Regions from separate parts of the Vibrio sp. 378 genome, predicted to be linked through region 2. Evidence: predicted binding sites of a transcription regulator. Region 2 holds the regulator's gene; the other holds the start of a gene.

Region 1 (8,571 bases), on a different contig from region 2:
TAGGTGGCCCTGTCATTGATGAAAATGAAAAAGTGGTTGGGTTTTTATCGGAGCAAGACTTATTAGATAAGTTGGTGAAAGCAAGTTATCACTGCCAAGATACACATACGGTACAAGAGTGTATGCATGATGATGTCTTATCTGTTTCTCCAGAAATGTCAGTAATTGAACTGGCTGACATGATGAAAGTTGGAAAGCCGAAAATGTATCCAGTGGTGGATGGCAAAGGTAAGTTGGTTGGTGTTATCACAAGAAGAGACGTGCTGCGTGCCATAGGAATGACATTAAATGAGTGTTTTAAGCATCCCGTTTAACCTCTCTGTTTAAACTTTACGGAATATTGCTTTTAAACTGGTTTGGAAAGACGCTTCGGCGTCTTTTTTATTTTCTATCGCCGAACTGTACAAATTTATCTTGACCTTGGAGCTTACTCTAAGGTTTATCCTTAGCAATAGGTAAATCACCGATACCAATAAGGAAAAAATTATGTGTACAAAACATCAAGGTTGCCAATCTAGCAAAATCAAAACTGCGGTGCCGCTTGGTGCAAGCGAGTCATGCTGTGCGCCAGTAAAATCTTCGCTCAATATCTCTCAGGCCAGTGTTGATGTTTCTGAAAGCTCTTGCTGTAGTGGAGGAGGCTGCAGCGTTGACACAGGCGAGGAAGACGATCCCACAAGGGAGAGTAATTCCTCCGTTCGGAACGCTTGGCTTGTGTCAGGTATGGATTGCCCATCTTGTGCGCAAAAGCTTGAGAAAGCCATTACGTCTTTACAAGGCGTCAGCCAAGCCAAGGTTTTGTTTGCAACAGAAAAACTGGTCGTCGATTTTGATGGTCTAGAGCTGATAGCTACGATAGAGCAGACAGCCCAAAAAACGGGTTTCCCGCTCTCTTCACTGGATGCTCCAAAACCAAGCACTACAAAGAAAGGCTGGCTTGGCGTCATAAGAGACAACATCCAAATTCTCTCGATTGCTGGTGCAATGGCTACTGCGGCAGTAATTTCTAAGATCGACCCTCAAATAAGCGCTTGGTTATTCACTTTGACGTGTTTACTTGGTTTATACCCAATCGCGCTCAAAGCATTTAAGTTGGCGCGTAGCGGTACGCCTTTTGCGATTGAAACGTTAATGAGTGTAGCGGCGCTCGGCGCTTTATATTTAGGTGAAACCGCCGAAGCCGCAATGGTGTTATTGCTTTTCCTTATTGGTGAAAAGTTAGAAGCATATGCATCATCTCGCGCGCGAAGCGGTGTCCAGGCGTTAATGGACTTAGTCCCAGAAAATTCAATTTTAATTATTGATGGAGAGCGTAAAGAAGTACCAGCTGCTCAGCTTAAACCAGGGGATATCATAGAAGTCGCACCCGGAGGTCGTTTGCCTGCCGACGGTGTTTTGCAAGATGCGCTTGCGAGTTTTGACGAAAGTGCGTTAACGGGAGAATCTGTTCCCGTTGAACATCAAACCGGTGGCAAAGTGATGGCCGGGGCTGTGGTTGTCGATAAAGTGGTTCGTTTACAGGTGACTTCCCGTCAGGGCGAGAATGCGATAGACCGAATTCTTCATTTGATTGAAGAAGCAGAATCCCGTAAGGCACCATTAGAACGCTTTCTTGATAAATTTAGCCGTTGGTATACGCCGCTAATGATGCTGGTGTCTCTTATGGTTATCGTTACGCCGCCATTACTATTTGCCCAACCGTGGGAAACGTGGATCTATCGAGGACTCGCCCTGCTGTTGATTGCTTGTCCATGTGCATTAGTAATTTCAACGCCTGCGGCGATCACTTCTGGCTTGGCGGCAGCTGCTAAGCGGGGCGCATTGATCAAAGGTGGAGCGGCGCTTGAGTTGCTTGGCAAGGTTGAGTCTGTCGCATTTGATAAAACTGGGACACTGACGCAAGGTAAACCAGAAGTGACTGACGTCTTTGCTTTTGATATGGATGAAGACAAATTACTTAGCCTAACTGCGTCAATCGAGGTTGGTTCAAGTCATCCTCTAGCGGTTTCTTTAGTTACCAAAGTGCAAGAGCAGGGGCTTACTATTCCTGAAGCGTTGGATAAAACCGCGCAAGTAGGCTCTGGTGTCACTGGTTACGTCGATGGAAAAATGGTCCAAGTGGTCACGCCTTCAAAGGCAGACTTTCCACTTTCTCAGGAAGCCAAAGAGCAAGTGGTTACGTTGGAACAACAAGGTAAAACGGTTGTCATTGTTCGTTACGATGACGAGGTCATTGGCGTGATCGCATGGCAAGATACATTGCGCTCAGATGCCCAGCAAGCCATCGCAATGTTGAAGGAACTTGGGGTCACGTCGGTGATGCTAACGGGTGACAACCCGAGAAGTGCAGAAGCAATGGCAAATAGAATAGGCTTGGATTATAAAGCGAGTTTGTTACCTGCAGACAAGGTGCATTACGTCGAGAAGCTATCACAACAACATACCGTTGCGATGGTGGGAGACGGTATCAATGATGCTCCAGCCATGAAAGCTTCGAGTATCGGCATTGCGATGGGAGGCGGTACGGATGTTGCGCTCGAGACAGCTGATGCGGCGTTAACACACAACCGTTTGATTGAGCTACCTGCCATGATAGAACTGTCGCGTGCGACGCTAAGTAACATTCGTCAGAATGTCGCGTTAGCGCTAGGTTTGAAAGGTGTATTCTTAGTGACAAGTTTACTTGGTGTTACTGGGTTGTGGGTTGCTGTATTAGCCGACAGTGGTGCAACAGCACTGGTGACATTGAATGCGTTGAGATTACTTCGTTTTGAGTCCAAGCAGATTAAATAACTGACCTAACCATTGATCCCACTCATTAATAGCCCGAGGCATTCGTGTATCGGGCTTTTTTTAACCGTATTCACCTGATGCGATCAGACGTTTTTCTCGTCCTTGAAATCACGCATTGCTATGCAACAAAATGATCTAATGCCCCTTAAAGTGTGATCAATACCAGTTTTGTTTGAAATTTCATTTTCATTACATTTTGTCATTGTGATTGTGATCACTCTATGTTGGTGAAAGGTTCGCTACAGTGCATCTGTACCCAATAACTGATTAATGAGCTTATTGTTCATAAAACAAGCCACAATAAGGAGCGACTTATGTCTCAAGCTGTATTCCATTTAGGTATTACTGAAGCTGATCTTAATGGTGCGACTCTAGCGATCATTCCTGGTGACCCAGCGCGTGTTCAAAAAATCGCAGAACAAATGGAAAATCCAGTATTTCTAGCAAGCCATCGTGAATACACGCTATACCGTGCAGAGCTAGACGGTAAACCTGTTGTGGTTTGTTCTACAGGTATTGGTGGTCCTTCTACCTCTATCGCAGTTGAGGAATTGGCACAGCTTGGTGTTCGCACTTTCCTACGTGTTGGTACAACGGGTGCAATTCAACCGCATGTAAACGTGGGTGACATGATCGTAACGACGGGGTCAGTTCGTCTTGACGGTGCGAGCCTACACTTTGCTCCTATGGAATTCCCAGCAGTTGCTGACTTTGAAGTAGCAACCGCAATGAAAGCAGCGGTAGAAGAGTCTGGCGCTACGGTTCACATGGGTGTGACTGCATCAAGCGACACGTTCTACCCTGGTCAAGAACGTTACGATACGTTCTCTGGTCGTGTTGTTAAGCGTTTCCAAGGCTCTATGCAAGAATGGCAAGACATGGGCGTACTTAACTTCGAGATGGAGTCTGCAACACTGCTAACAATGTGTGCGAGCTCTGGTTTAAAAGCGGGTTGTGTGGCTGGTGTTATCATCAACCGTACACAAAAAGAGATTCCAGATCATTCAACTCTGAAAGAAACGGAAGCGCGTTCAATTAAAGTGGTTGTAGAAGCAGCGCGTAAAATGCTTTAAGCCGCTATAGTTGGCATTTAAACAAACAGAAAAAACCAGAGGCTAACCTCTGGTTTTTTTCTACTTATAGAAATGCGTACAGCTAAAATTTAGGTATAAAAAAAGCAGCATTAATGCTGCTTTTTATCGTTGTGAATTTTAGCTTTTCTTAATGGCACTATATCTCGTCTGAACCGCCCGCGTCTTTAAACCAAGCCGTTAAGTGCGTTCTTAAATCTTTAAGCTCATCAGGGCCAATCAGGGCTAGCCCTAAGTCTTCAGCACGAGTAATGTCATTGTGACGAAGAGGACGGAAGCTCACCAACATTGCGCGCGCTTGTAAGCCACCTAATAGATCGCGAAGCGATTCTAACTTATATAAAGTATCGTCGCCGTCATCTCTCATGCCTTTGGTTTTGCACTCGATGATGTGCAGCTTGTTGTTTACAACTGTTGCGACATCTAACTCATTGCGTACTTCACTTTCACCAAGTTTGCGATAAACCTGAACATTTAACGATCGATCTTGGATCGTCGGCATGGTGTCTTGGATTTGCTTCACGGTGCTGTGAACCAAAGTCTCTAACCACTCACCGTTTGAAAAGCGTCGAGCATCTTCATCTGCAAACGTTAAAACGCCATTCTCGTAGGTGGCGATTTCTGCTTCTACTAAATCTGAAAGCAACATGTTGAGCTCACGGTAGCCCTGCTGTTTTTCGGAGAGCTCGACATCAAGCTTTTGTTCTTTGCGGCATGTGGTTGCAAGGTAGTTAAGTGTTGCTAGACCTGGCCCAAGCTCAAGCGCATTTGAGGCCCATCGTTCACCAAGTTCATACAATTTTTTATCAAGAAGAGGTGGTAAATCAACGTGGTGAAACTCGCCGCGTGCACCAAAGATAGTGAGGTAATCTGCAATCGTAATGTGATCTTCGACTTGGGTATCTTCTTTGCCATCAGGGTATAACCAACAAAGCTTATCGCTACTAGGCTCTACCACAAAAATTGGCCAGCGATAGGTACGGAAAACTTCGTACACCGACAACAAGCGATGACGAAGACCACAGCTCGCGTTCAATTTTACATCTTCGCCGCGTTCATGGAGGTCTTTTGCCAGTTTTTGAATTGCTTGTTTGATCAGAGATGTATTAACAGCGGATGGAATTTCAAAAAATTCAGAAGTAATTTCTCGTTGATCTAAAACGGCACTCAGTCGGTCAAATATATCTAACTGGCTCTTGTCTCCGATGAAGACGATATGTGTGCTTAGCGTACGATTATCTAATAGAGGAGTGACCAATCTCACTGGGTCTTGGTCGATAATACCAACATGAACAGCCATAGATTTTCCTTTTTATGAGGCCGCTCGAAAAGAGTTGTGCAAGGGGATGAGCTGGCCTTATTAATCATATGTAGACATGGCCGACAAAAAACAAGGGCGACTTAACAAAAAGTCGCCCTTATACAGTTGATTGCACTAATTAATGCTCTTAGTTATAAAGTATTTATAACTTAAAGCGGTGGACCAATTCATTTTGCTGATGAGCCAAGTGGGTCAGTGATTCACTGGTTTGTGCGATACTCGACATGGCTTGGAAACTTTCATCGGCGATACTGTTGATATCTTCAATGCTGCGAGCAATGTCTGTTGATGTTTCACTTTGCTCTGCTGCTGCTTGTGAAATGTGCGTACTCATTTGGCTGATTTCGATGATTAGCGCCTGGATCTCTTCCATTGAGCTGTTCGCTTTTGATGCTTGCTCAACCGACATCTCCATATCGCTCATACAGCTTTGTATGACTTGGTTCGCCGATTGCGAGCTAGCTTGCAGATTACTGATCATGGATTCAATTTCAGTGGTTGATTGAGTCGTTCTTGATGCGAGTACTCGTACTTCATCTGCCACTACCGCGAAGCCGCGACCTTGTTCACCAGCGCGAGCCGCTTCAATTGCCGCGTTCAATGCCAGTAGGTTGGTTTGCTCCGCAATGTTGCGGATCACATCAAGGATAGACCCAATTTGACCACTCATTTTTTGTAGCTCAGAAACTGCGGAGACCGATTCGTTCAAACGTGTTTCTAGTTGATTAATGGTTGAGATATTACTGCTCATAACATTTCTACCTTCTTCAGAGGCAGATTCGACGCGTTGCACCATTTCTAACGAGCCTTGCGCACTTTGCGCGACTTCCTGCACTGAATGAGACATTTCTGTCATCGCGGTAGCGACGTTTGCTGTTTGTTCGCGTTGAGAGCTCAATTTAATTTGTGCTTGCGAAGAGGTGCGTTCGTTGGTTGTCGCGGTTGACGATAGGTTTTCTGACGCTTCGTTGAGTTTCACCAAGATCTCGTGAAGGTTGTCGGCGAGTGAGTTAATGTGTCCACTCACACGGCTGAATTCGTTGTTATAGCGAATGTCGATACGCTGTGTCATATCACCTTCAGTCAGGCTTTCTAACACTTTTAGAATACGAGTCAACGGTTCGCGAACGCTTTGTGCGATGTGGTAGCCAATCGCTGTCGCGAGTAAAACGACAATAACGCCAATGATGATGGCTTTCGTTACACCCGCCGAATATATGTCACCTGCGTCTGCCAATGATTCATTGAGCTTATCTGTTGCGGTTGTCGTGAATTGCTCAAGAATCGCCATGGTTGAATCCACTTTATTTGCTAGGTTGGCGATATTGTTATACAAAGCGGCGCGAGCATTGAGGTAATTATTATGTTGGTCTAGCACACCGCCACGCATACCAACGTCACGAGTAAATTGCTCTACAGATTCGCCAAAAGCTTTTTCTAGCTCAGGAAGCTGAGTCACCAACCCGCGGAATGCGTAATTCAAGTGCGTTACTGCTTTGCGGTTTTTAGCTACGGCTTGCGTAACAAACTCAGGGTTGGAACTGGCGAGGGCATCAGAGGTAATTACTTCGGCATCTTTTAACTTGATAAAGTAGCTCTTTGCCATGACTTTGACAGAAATGCTGGTTTGATCTGCCACATATTCTTTAAGACCAACCGAAAGTTCGGTATTCAGTTTTTGGAAGCGGCGTGAGGATTTTTGCACTTCTTCTTGAGCCGCAAACATTGCTTCGTAGTTGTCCATGGCCTCTAGAGCTTCTGTAAAATAGCTCTGCTCTAACGTTTTTAACTGTGAAAACGGTTCGGCAAGAGAAGGGTAGATTTGGCTTGCGGTTTTCAGTTGAGCCAATGTGGATTCGAAGCGCTGTTGAGATCTAGCAAATTCCTGACGCATTTCATCCATGCGTTGTTTATTCTCTGTCGTCAGGAAGTCTTTAAATGATTTGTCGGCAGAAAGCAGCTCAACACTGGTTTGATTAGATAACGATACCAACGGTAGGGATGATTTAGAAACCGTGCTAAATTTTCCGTGAATATCACTCATTCCTCCCATCATAATGGCAATTGTGACGGCAAATAGGATGATGATCAGTGCAAAGCCGGCATACATCCTTTTAATAACTGAACCTCGCATAAGTGAGCTTCCTCTCCCAAAAATAGACAAGCTACCCAAGTATTTTTGAATTTACTTGGGTATAAAAATAATAATTGTCTTAAAAAAGTAACAAAATTCATTGGATTGTATTCAGTTTGTGATGCGCATTTTATGACGCACACGACAAAAAAAGCTTCGTTAATTAGCATTTGATTAATAATGTTAAGTGAACACTGTTTTTATTGAGCTCCGCTTTTGGTTGGCGCATACTAATTGGGGTCTAATTACGTTTATAAAATGGAGTCCTCATGGCGGAAGAAACGATCTTTAGTAAAATTATTCGCAAGGAAATCCCTGCCGATATCCTTTATCAAGATGATTTGGTGACTGCGTTTCGCGACATTAACCCTCGCACACCAAGCCATATTCTCATTATTCCGAATAAACTGATCCCAACAACGAATGATGTAGAAGCTGAAGATGAAGCAATGATGGGGCGTTTGTTCACTGTTGCTAGAAAGTTGGCGAAAGAAGAAGGTATTGCTGAAGACGGCTATCGCCTGATCGTTAATTGTAATCCACATGGTGGCCAAGAGGTTTACCATATTCACATGCACCTACTAGGCGGCCGCCCTCTAGGTCCAATGGTATTGAGCTAAGCTTTTAAAAGTGGGTGGCGATTCACCCACTTCTTTTTCCTGTCGAATGACACATTTGTGGAGATAAATGTGAAACTAGGTGTAAAGCTGTTAGGGCTGATGAGCTGGGCTTTAATGGCCTCTGGCTGCGCGAATTTATCTGCGGGCAATCTGTTTAGTCATTACAGCAACCAGAATCAAGAAGTTTATCAAGCCGTTGTTGCAGGGGAATATGCCAAAGCAAAACAACTTCAATCAAGTGAAGTGGGTGGCGAGATACTTGGCAATTTTGAAAAAGGTCGCATCTCTTTTCTTGCTGAAGATTACCCAACAAGTTTGAATGCGCTAGAAAGCAGCGATCGTGCCGTACGTGTTCAACAAGATCGAGCGACGATATCTGTGTCAGACACGGCAACGAGCGTCGGCTCTCTCGCAGTGAACGACAATCTCCAAGATTATCATCCCGCCGATTACGAACTTGGCTTTTTGCACCTGTATCTAGGACTAAATTACTTACAGAAAAACGATTTAGAAGGAGCACTAGTTGAAGTGCGTCGAGCTAATCAAGTTCAGGAAGCGGCAAGAAATGCGCGTGAAAAAGAGCTAAAAGCAGCAGAGAAAGACCTTAACAAG
Region 2 (8,571 bases):
AAAAACCCGCATCTCCAAACGCTTTTGCCGCGTTTTATTCGCAAAAAAGCGTTATTTACGCCGATTTGGCAAACCCTCGATACATCCGATGGCGACTTTCTCGATCTCGCGTGGAGCGAGGACCCAACCCAAGAGCCTGCACAAAAAAAGCCGATTTTTGTTTTATTTCATGGGTTAGAGGGGTGCTTCTATAGCCCTTATGCCAATGGGCTAATGAATGCATTTGCTCAATCTGGATGGCTGTCGGTGATGATGCATTTTCGTGGCTGCAGCGGTAAACCAAACAAAAAAGCACGAGCTTATCACTCGGGAGAAGTGATGGATGCTCGTTACTTCCTAGAGCACCTTGAACAACGTTTTCCTGATAATCCCAAAGTTGCAGTTGGTATTTCTCTTGGCGGTAACATGTTGGCGAATTATTTAGCCCAATATAAAGACCACCCTATTTTGAATGCAGCGACTATTATCTCAGCGCCTTTAGACCTAGCGGCGTGTGCGAACCGTATAGAACAAGGCTTTTCAAAAGTGTATCGCCGTTACCTGCTTTCTTCACTGAAACGTAACGCGTTACAAAAGCATCATCTACTGCATGGTGAGCTTGCGCTGTCCTACAACTCAATAAAACGTGTCACAAGATTGTATGAATTCGATGATTTGATCACGGCACCACTGCACGGTTTTAAAGACGCACAAGATTATTACGATCAATGTTCTGGCTTAAGTAAACTACAGCAAATCACGCTACCCACACTGATCATCCATGCCAAAGACGATCCGTTCATGACCGATGATGTGATACCGAAGTTTGTTTTGCCAGATAACATTGATTACCGTCTCTTTGAACACGGTGGCCATGTTGGCTTCCTAACAGGAACGGCGTTAAAACCTAAGTTTTGGTTGGAGGAAGCGCTGCCCGCGTATTACGAAAGTATCGCCGCAGATTACCTTTCTGCTGTATCCAAGCAACGAACGCAGTAAACTAGCCGCTCATCATAAAAGTTAGAGGTATTTATGATCATTCCATGGCAAGACATTGCGCCGGAAACATTGGAAAACTTAATTCGTGAATTCGTCTTACGCGAAGGAACGGATTACGGAACCGTTGAGGTTTCTTTGCAAGACAAAATTGATCAAGTTAAAGCTCAATTGGAAAAAGGTGAAGCGGTTATCGTGTTCTCTGAGCTACACGAAACCGTCGATATTCAACATAAAACAAAATTTTAGACCCTTCACATTTTACCGTATCCCACTCGATGACAAGGTATTGTTACGTGCTATAGTGGGATATCGACCGTGCAGTAGTAACTCTACTGCACATTACAGGTAAGTAATTTTCGACAAGGTTTGTCATGTCAGCTAAACACCCAATTATTGCGGTTACTGGTTCGTCCGGTGCCGGCACGACCACTACATCTGAAGCCTTCCGTAAAATGTTCAATATGATGAACGTTAAACCCGCATGGGTTGAAGGCGATAGCTTCCATCGCTTTACTCGCCCAGAAATGGACATCGAAATTCGCAAAGCCCGCGAGCAAGGTCGACACATTAGCTACTTTGGCCCACAAGCTAATGACTTCCCGGGATTAGAAGAGTTTTTCCGTAAGTTCGGGCATGATGGTACTGGCAGCGTGCGCCGTTATCTGCACACGTTTGACGAAGCGGTTCCCTACAATCAAATGCCAGGCACGTTTACACCGTGGCAAGACTTACCCGAAAACAGCGACGTGCTGTTTTATGAAGGGTTACATGGTGGCGTGGTCGATGGCGATGTTAATGTTGCTCAACATGTGGATTTCTTAATTGGCATGGTGCCGATTGTGAACTTAGAGTGGATCCAAAAATTCGTACGTGACACTCGCGATCGCGGCCATTCGCGTGAAGCGGTAATGGACTCAATCGTGCGATCCATGGACGATTACCTCAACTATATCACTCCGCAGTTTTCTCGTACTCACATCAACTTCCAGCGCGTACCGACCGTTGATACTTCCAACCCACTTAATGCAAAAGGCATCCCTAGTTTGGATGAGAGTTTTGTGGTGATTCGCCTACGCGGTATCAAGAATGTCGACTTCCCATATCTGCTGGCCATGATTGATGGCTCATTCATGTCACGCCACAACACGATTGTCGTACCCGGCGGTAAGATGAGCTTTGCAATGGAGCTCATAGTTCGGCCTATCCTACAACAGCTCATCGAAACAGGGAAAATTGGCTAAAAACCTGCCTGCGAAGATGTTTACTTTTCATACCGTGATCATGTGCACAGTTTTGCTTACAAAATCTCAATCATGGCACGATTAAAATCAAGAAATCGTTTTCGAAAAAGGATACTATTTCTTACCGAAACACAAGAGAGCTTGCAGCATATAAAAAGTGCTCTTATTCTAGTAGGCCTAATTCAGGCTTAGCTAAAATATGGATAGCGCAAGCGTACCCTGCAGAGGAAGTGAGATATTATGGTTCTAGGTAAACCTCAAACCGACCCAACATTAGAGTGGTTTCTTTCACACTGTCATATTCATAAGTACCCTTCAAAGAGCACGCTAATTCACGCGGGCGAAAAGGCAGAAACTTTGTACTACATCGTTAAAGGTTCTGTTGCGGTTCTTATCAAAGACGAAGAAGGTAAGGAGATGATCCTTTCTTACCTAAACCAAGGAGACTTTATTGGTGAACTTGGTCTATTCGAGGAAGACCAAGAGCGCACAGCTTGGGTTCGTGCTAAATCTCCTTGTGAAGTTGCTGAAATTTCTTTCAAGAAGTTCCGTCAGCTTATCCAAGTAAACCCAGACATCCTAATGCGTCTTTCTGCGCAGATGGCTCGTCGTCTTCAAGTAACTAGCCAAAAAGTGGGTGACCTGGCGTTCCTAGACGTAACTGGTCGTATCGCTCAGACGCTTCTGAACCTTGCAAAACAACCAGACGCAATGACTCACCCAGACGGCATGCAAATAAAGATCACTCGTCAAGAAATCGGTCAAATTGTTGGCTGTTCTCGTGAGACAGTAGGTCGTATCTTGAAGATGCTAGAAGAGCAGAACCTAATCTCTGCTCACGGTAAAACCATCGTGGTTTACGGTACTCGTTAATCTCGAACTAGAGTGACACGAACAAAATTATAAAAGCCACCAATGGCAACATTGGTGGCTTTTTATTTGCTCATGACCAAATGAGATAGGGTGCAGCGAACACTAATGAGTAAGCTTAACAGGTTAACCCTAAAACTTAGCCATTCGTACTTTCAAAGATTTTGTCAGCTGAAGCAGCCACGAAACCTGGGTACAAATCACCATTTTCCATCGGATAGCGCTTAGCAAATTCATAAAACCCGCCAGGGATAATTTCAGTGCCTTCGCTAAAACGAACCGCTACTTTATCTGCCATGGTCGATGACTGCTCTAGCAACACCTCAGGAGTGCCCTTCACTTCACCACCATTTTCATTAATGGTAAACCCAGCGGTACGCAGATGATTGTTTACCTGCTTCACTTCTTCATATTCATTGAGCTGGTTAACGCTCACCGTGAAGTGGTTTGCTCCGTAACCATGCGCCGCAAGCCAAGATGCGTACTCACTTTCTTTAGCCAACGTTTGGTAATCAGCAAAGCTTAAATCCCACAAGCGTCCACCATGTAAGAATGCGCTATCGTTCAGCTTGTCAGCATCGACTTGTGCCACCAAATTTTTCACAATCTCTTGTAGCTCAGGCGAGCACTCTTCAACTTTTAGCTCACTAATAAATACTTTAGGTTGCTTCGGATCTGGGTGCTCATAGTGCTTAGCAACCAGCTTTTTGCTTTCGAAAACGTAATCACCACACGCCTTGTAACCAATAGCTACAAATGGCTTAGCTAGAGTTTCAATACCAAGAGGCGCGATATTGAAGGTACGTAAAGCTATATGATCATTAATCAGAGGCTCATCTTCTTGAAGCAGCTGATGCACTTTAGCAGCCGAAGGGCAAAGACGTTGAATGTAATCTTGCCATAGCGATTCAAATAACACATCGGGCGTCATAACGACTCCTTGTTACGAGATGTAGAGTTTAAAGGTAAGCGGAAGTTGGCTGCTCGTTCACAACAAGAGTTGTCCAGAATAATGAACGAGCAACCATCAACCTGTGACGGTAAATGCCAGTCAGTCAACACGCTTTTCCGAGTCTTTGCTCACTTTTCGTGTTCTGCCAACGATCACTACAACCCATACCTAAATGATGCGCCGGCAAGGTGAGCCGCAATGCATAGTTGCGACTCTATAATAAAAACTTATAGCGCTACACCTGGACTCAATGTTGCAGGCAAGACAGTTTCTTGACCTTCCATTGATGCCATTGGGTACGCACAGTAATCTGCTGCGTAGTAAGCGCTTGGGCGCAAGTTACCCGACGCCCCCGGACCACCAAATGGCGCATCACCGCTTGCACCAGTGAGCTGGCGGTTACGGTTCACGATACCTGCACGAATGTGGTCAACGAAGTATTCCCACTCTTGGTCGTCGGTTGAAACCAAACCAGCAGATAAGCCAAAGCGCGTATCGTTTGCTAGCGCCACGGCTTTATCTAATCCTTCGTAGCGCACCACTTGCAGAAGTGGGCCGAAGTATTCTTCATCTGGTAACTCAGCAATGTTCGTTACATCAATGATGCCAGGAGAAACAAACGCCGCCTCTCCTGCTTTCGCTTCAATCAAGCTTTCACCGCCAAGAGACTGTAGATTAGCTTGTGCGTCAAGAATAAACTTGGCTGCCGCGACCGAAATTTGCGGTCCCATAAATGGCGCAGGTTCTGCAAATGGTTGGTCTACGCGAATATTGCGTGTCGCTTCAACGAGTTTGGTGATAAGCGCATCGCCTTTTTCACCCAATGGCACATACAAACGACGAGCACACGTACAACGCTGCCCAGCACTGATAAACGCTGACTGGATGATGGTGTAAACCGTGGCATCCAAATCACCATATTTATCAGAGATCACCATCGGGTTATTACCACCCATTTCTAGTGCGAGCATCTTGCCCGGTTGACCCGCAAATTGACGGTGTAATACATGCCCCGTATTTGCGCTACCCGTAAACAGTACGCCATCGATGCCTTTTGCGTCAGCGAGCGCGATACCAGTTTCTTTCGCGCCTTGAACAAGGTTAATCACGCCTTTCGGCAGACCGGCTTCTTCCCATAGCTTCATTGCCAATTCACCCGTCCATGGCGTTTGCTCAGACGGTTTGAAGACTACCGTGTTACCAGCCAGTAGCGCAGGCACAATGTGACCATTTGGTAGGTGGCCTGGGAAGTTGTAAGGACCAAACACCGCCATCACGCCCAATGGGCGGTGGCGCAATACGATTTGGTTGCCTGCTGCTTCACGGCTCGCCTCACCAGTGCGGTCATGATAAGCGCGAATCGAAATGGCAATTTTACCTGCCATTGCCGCTGCTTCAGTGCGCGTTTCCCAAATTGGCTTACCAGTTTCTTTGGCAATGACTTCGGCGATTTTTTCGCTGTTCTCTTTTACTTTCTCCGCAAAAGCCAACACGATTGCCTCACGCTCTGAAAATGGGCGCTTTTTCCAGTCAATAAACGCTTCACGCGCTGCAGATACCGCCTGGTTCACCTGCTCTGCCGTTGCACCTTTGCCTTGCCAGATCACTTCTTGGTTGTACGGCGACAGAGACGTAAATGCTTCACCCTGACCTTGTACCCATTCACCTGCAATCCAATGTGTCATTGTTTCTATCCTTAAATTCTGTCGTCTGTTACTGCGGAAGAAGGCGAACGAAATCCCCTTCTTCAACCGAAAGTGCATCCGCAACGTCTGGTGCGATCATTACGCTCTGTGTCTCTGCGTCATACGCCGCCTTAGTGACTGTCGCACGGAAGTTCTCGAAAGATGAATTACACATCAAGAAGTCTTGTGTGCTGGAATGTTCAGAGATTTTGACTTGCGCGCGGAATGAATGACGTACCGACTCAATATTACGCAGATCACACTCAACCGTTGGGCCACCATCGAAGATGTCGACGTAGCCTCGGTTGGTAAAACCTTCACGCTCAAGCAGCTTCAGCGCTGGACGCGTGTTATCATGTACTTGACCAATCACGGCTTGCGCTTCTGGGCTGAGCAGGTTGATGTAAATAGGCAGTTTCGGCATCAAGTCGGCGATAAAGCCTTTCTTGCCGATACCTGTCAGGTAATCTGCAAGCGTGAAATCGATAGAGAAGAAATGCTCTTGAAGCCATTGCCAGAATGGTGAATTACCCTCGTCGTCTGAAACGCCACGCATCTCCGCAAAGATCGTTTCAGAGAAGCGCTCTGGGTGCTCTGCCATCATTAGGAAACGACACTTCGACATTAGACGACCATTCAGACCTTGGCGGAATTTCTCACGCAAGAACAAGGTACAAATTTCGCTGTTACCCGTGTAGTTATTACCAAAAGTAAGCAGTTTAACGACGTTGTTAACGCCAAGCTTTGGCGACGAGTGCACGACTTTACTAATGTGATATGAGTAAAATGGGACATCCCAGCCGATAGATGCTTCGATTCCGGTGGTACCCGCAACCTCACCCGTTTCAGAGTCAAAGCCAACCATCAGGTAGCCTTCATCGCCTGGTTCTGCCACATCTGGCTTACCAAAGCTGTACTCTGAATGTTTGATTCGATTGGTTAACAGTTCTTCGTTAACCGGTAGAGATGTAAATCCGTGACCAGACTCCACCGCACAAGTGTGCAGTGCGTCGTAATCCGACATCGCGATAGGGCGAACTACTAGCATCAATACTCCCTCCAGATGCAAGAAGATCCTAACTATATTGTAGGAACAATTCCCCCTATCAGAGATCCTTGACGGGGGTGTCTGCGTTGACGTTTAAACTGATATCGCGCTTAAACTAAAGTCGCGATCGCTTTATCCAGTTTCGCCAAGCCTTCTTCAATTTCTTGTTGTGTGATAACGAGTGATGGTGTGAAACGTACGACATTGGCACCCGCAACCAATACCATGAGACCTTGTTTACCTGCAGCAACCAGCACGTCACGCGCACGGCCTTGCCATTCTTCATTTAGTGCAGCGCCAAGTAATAGGCCTTGACCGCGCACTTCTGAGAAGATGTTGTACTTCGCGTTGATCTTCTCTAGACCTTCACGGAACATTGCTTCGCGTTCTAGCACACCAGCCAACACCTCGGGCTTAGTAACTTCATTTACAACCGCTTCTGCAACCGCACACGCTAGTGGGTTACCGCCATATGTAGAACCGTGAGTGCCCACTTTCATGTGCTCTGCCAATTTTGCTGTCGTTAGCATTGCACCGATTGGGAAACCGCCACCAAGTGATTTCGCAGTACTTAGAATATCTGGCGTGATACCTAAACCTTGGTAAGCGTAGAAGTTACCTGTACGGCCATTACCAGTTTGCACTTCATCGAAGATCAGTAAGGCGTTGTGTTTGTCACACAGCTCGCGAACCGCTTGAGCGAACTCAGGCGTTGGTGGCACGATGCCGCCTTCACCTTGTAGTGGCTCCATCATGACCGCACAAGTACGATCAGACATGTGCGCTTGTAAAGCTTCGATATCGTTGTAAGGAAGGTGTGTCACGTCGCCTGGCTTAGGACCGAAGCCGTCAGAGTATGCCGCTTGGCCACCAACCGTTACGGTAAAGAATGTACGACCGTGGAAACCTTGTTTGAATGCAATGATTTCAGATTTCTCAGTGCCATAAACGTCTGCTGCATAACGACGTGCCAGCTTCAAAGCGGCTTCGTTTGCTTCTGCGCCAGAGTTAGCAAAGAACACACGCTCAGCAAAACTCACTTCTGTTAGCTTTTTCGCCAGACGAAGGGCTGGTTCGTTCGTCATAACGTTACTTAAGTGCCAAAGCTTGTTAGCTTGCTCTGTTAGTGCGTTTACCATTACTGGATGACAATGGCCAAGACAGCTCACTGCAATACCACCAGCAAAGTCGATGTATTCATTACCTTCCTGATCCCAAACACGTGAACCTTCACCTTTAACAGGGATCATTTCCATCGGGTTATAGCAAGGTACCATTACCTCATCGAATAAACCGCGCTCTACTTTAATTTCCGTTGTCATTGCACATTCCTTCTTGATACCGCATGCGTAGCAGATAAGCGAATTTAACCGGCTCTCTTTGCCAGCAAATAATGTTTTGCATTTAAGCTATTGCGGCATTGTATTTACATTTAATTAACCATTTCAATAGTGATTTATTCTTTTCGTTCTCGAAAGCAACTTCCATTAATCACTGCTTATGACTATTTATGCATCAAGAAAGTAAAATAGAGAAGTGATTTTTTATAAATGTTATGTAATACAGGGGATAGAAGGTTTAAAAAGACATGAATAGACAAAGAGACTCGAGAGAATCGCATAGTTTTGCAATCCGCTCACCTCAGCAAAAAGATGAATGATTTGTTAAGAAAAGTGATCGCGATCAGATCGCTTTGCGTGCTAAAAAGTTCGCAAGCAACTCGTGACCTTGCTCAGTTTTGATTGATTCTGGGTGGAACTGCACCGCATCAATTGGCAAGGCTTTATGTTGGTAACC

The links. Region 2 encodes CRP, which controls carbon source genes, mostly activating them, when cyclic AMP is high. Its sites were predicted from a motif close to TGTGANNNNNNTCACA; they were not measured.
Region 1: the regulator CRP is predicted to act here: its motif matches at 2,997-3,012, upstream of udp (uridine phosphorylase).

What each region holds. Positions count from the first base shown of each region.
Region 1 is NZ_JAWOUO010000004.1:18,070-26,640, forward strand. It holds gene R7Q48_RS08890 (CBS domain-containing protein) at 1-314, shown strand, start outside; gene R7Q48_RS08895 (zinc/cadmium/mercury/lead-transporting ATPase) at 487-2,793, shown strand; gene udp (uridine phosphorylase) at 3,108-3,866, shown strand; gene R7Q48_RS08905 (DUF1887 family protein) at 4,024-5,184, opposite strand; gene R7Q48_RS08910 (methyl-accepting chemotaxis protein) at 5,348-7,339, opposite strand; gene hinT (purine nucleoside phosphoramidase) at 7,609-7,959, shown strand; gene R7Q48_RS08920 (COG3014 family protein) at 8,029-8,571, shown strand, end outside.
Region 2 is NZ_JAWOUO010000020.1:25,646-34,216, reverse strand. It holds gene R7Q48_RS22050 (hydrolase) at 1-978, shown strand, start outside; gene R7Q48_RS22045 (YheU family protein) at 1,012-1,224, shown strand; gene R7Q48_RS22040 (phosphoribulokinase) at 1,350-2,219, shown strand; gene crp (cAMP-activated global transcriptional regulator CRP) at 2,460-3,092, shown strand; gene R7Q48_RS22030 (DUF1338 domain-containing protein) at 3,229-4,020, opposite strand; gene astD (succinylglutamate-semialdehyde dehydrogenase) at 4,269-5,726, opposite strand; gene astA (arginine N-succinyltransferase) at 5,755-6,774, opposite strand; gene R7Q48_RS22015 (aspartate aminotransferase family protein) at 6,885-8,096, opposite strand; gene R7Q48_RS22010 (aminodeoxychorismate/anthranilate synthase component II) at 8,458-8,571, opposite strand, start outside.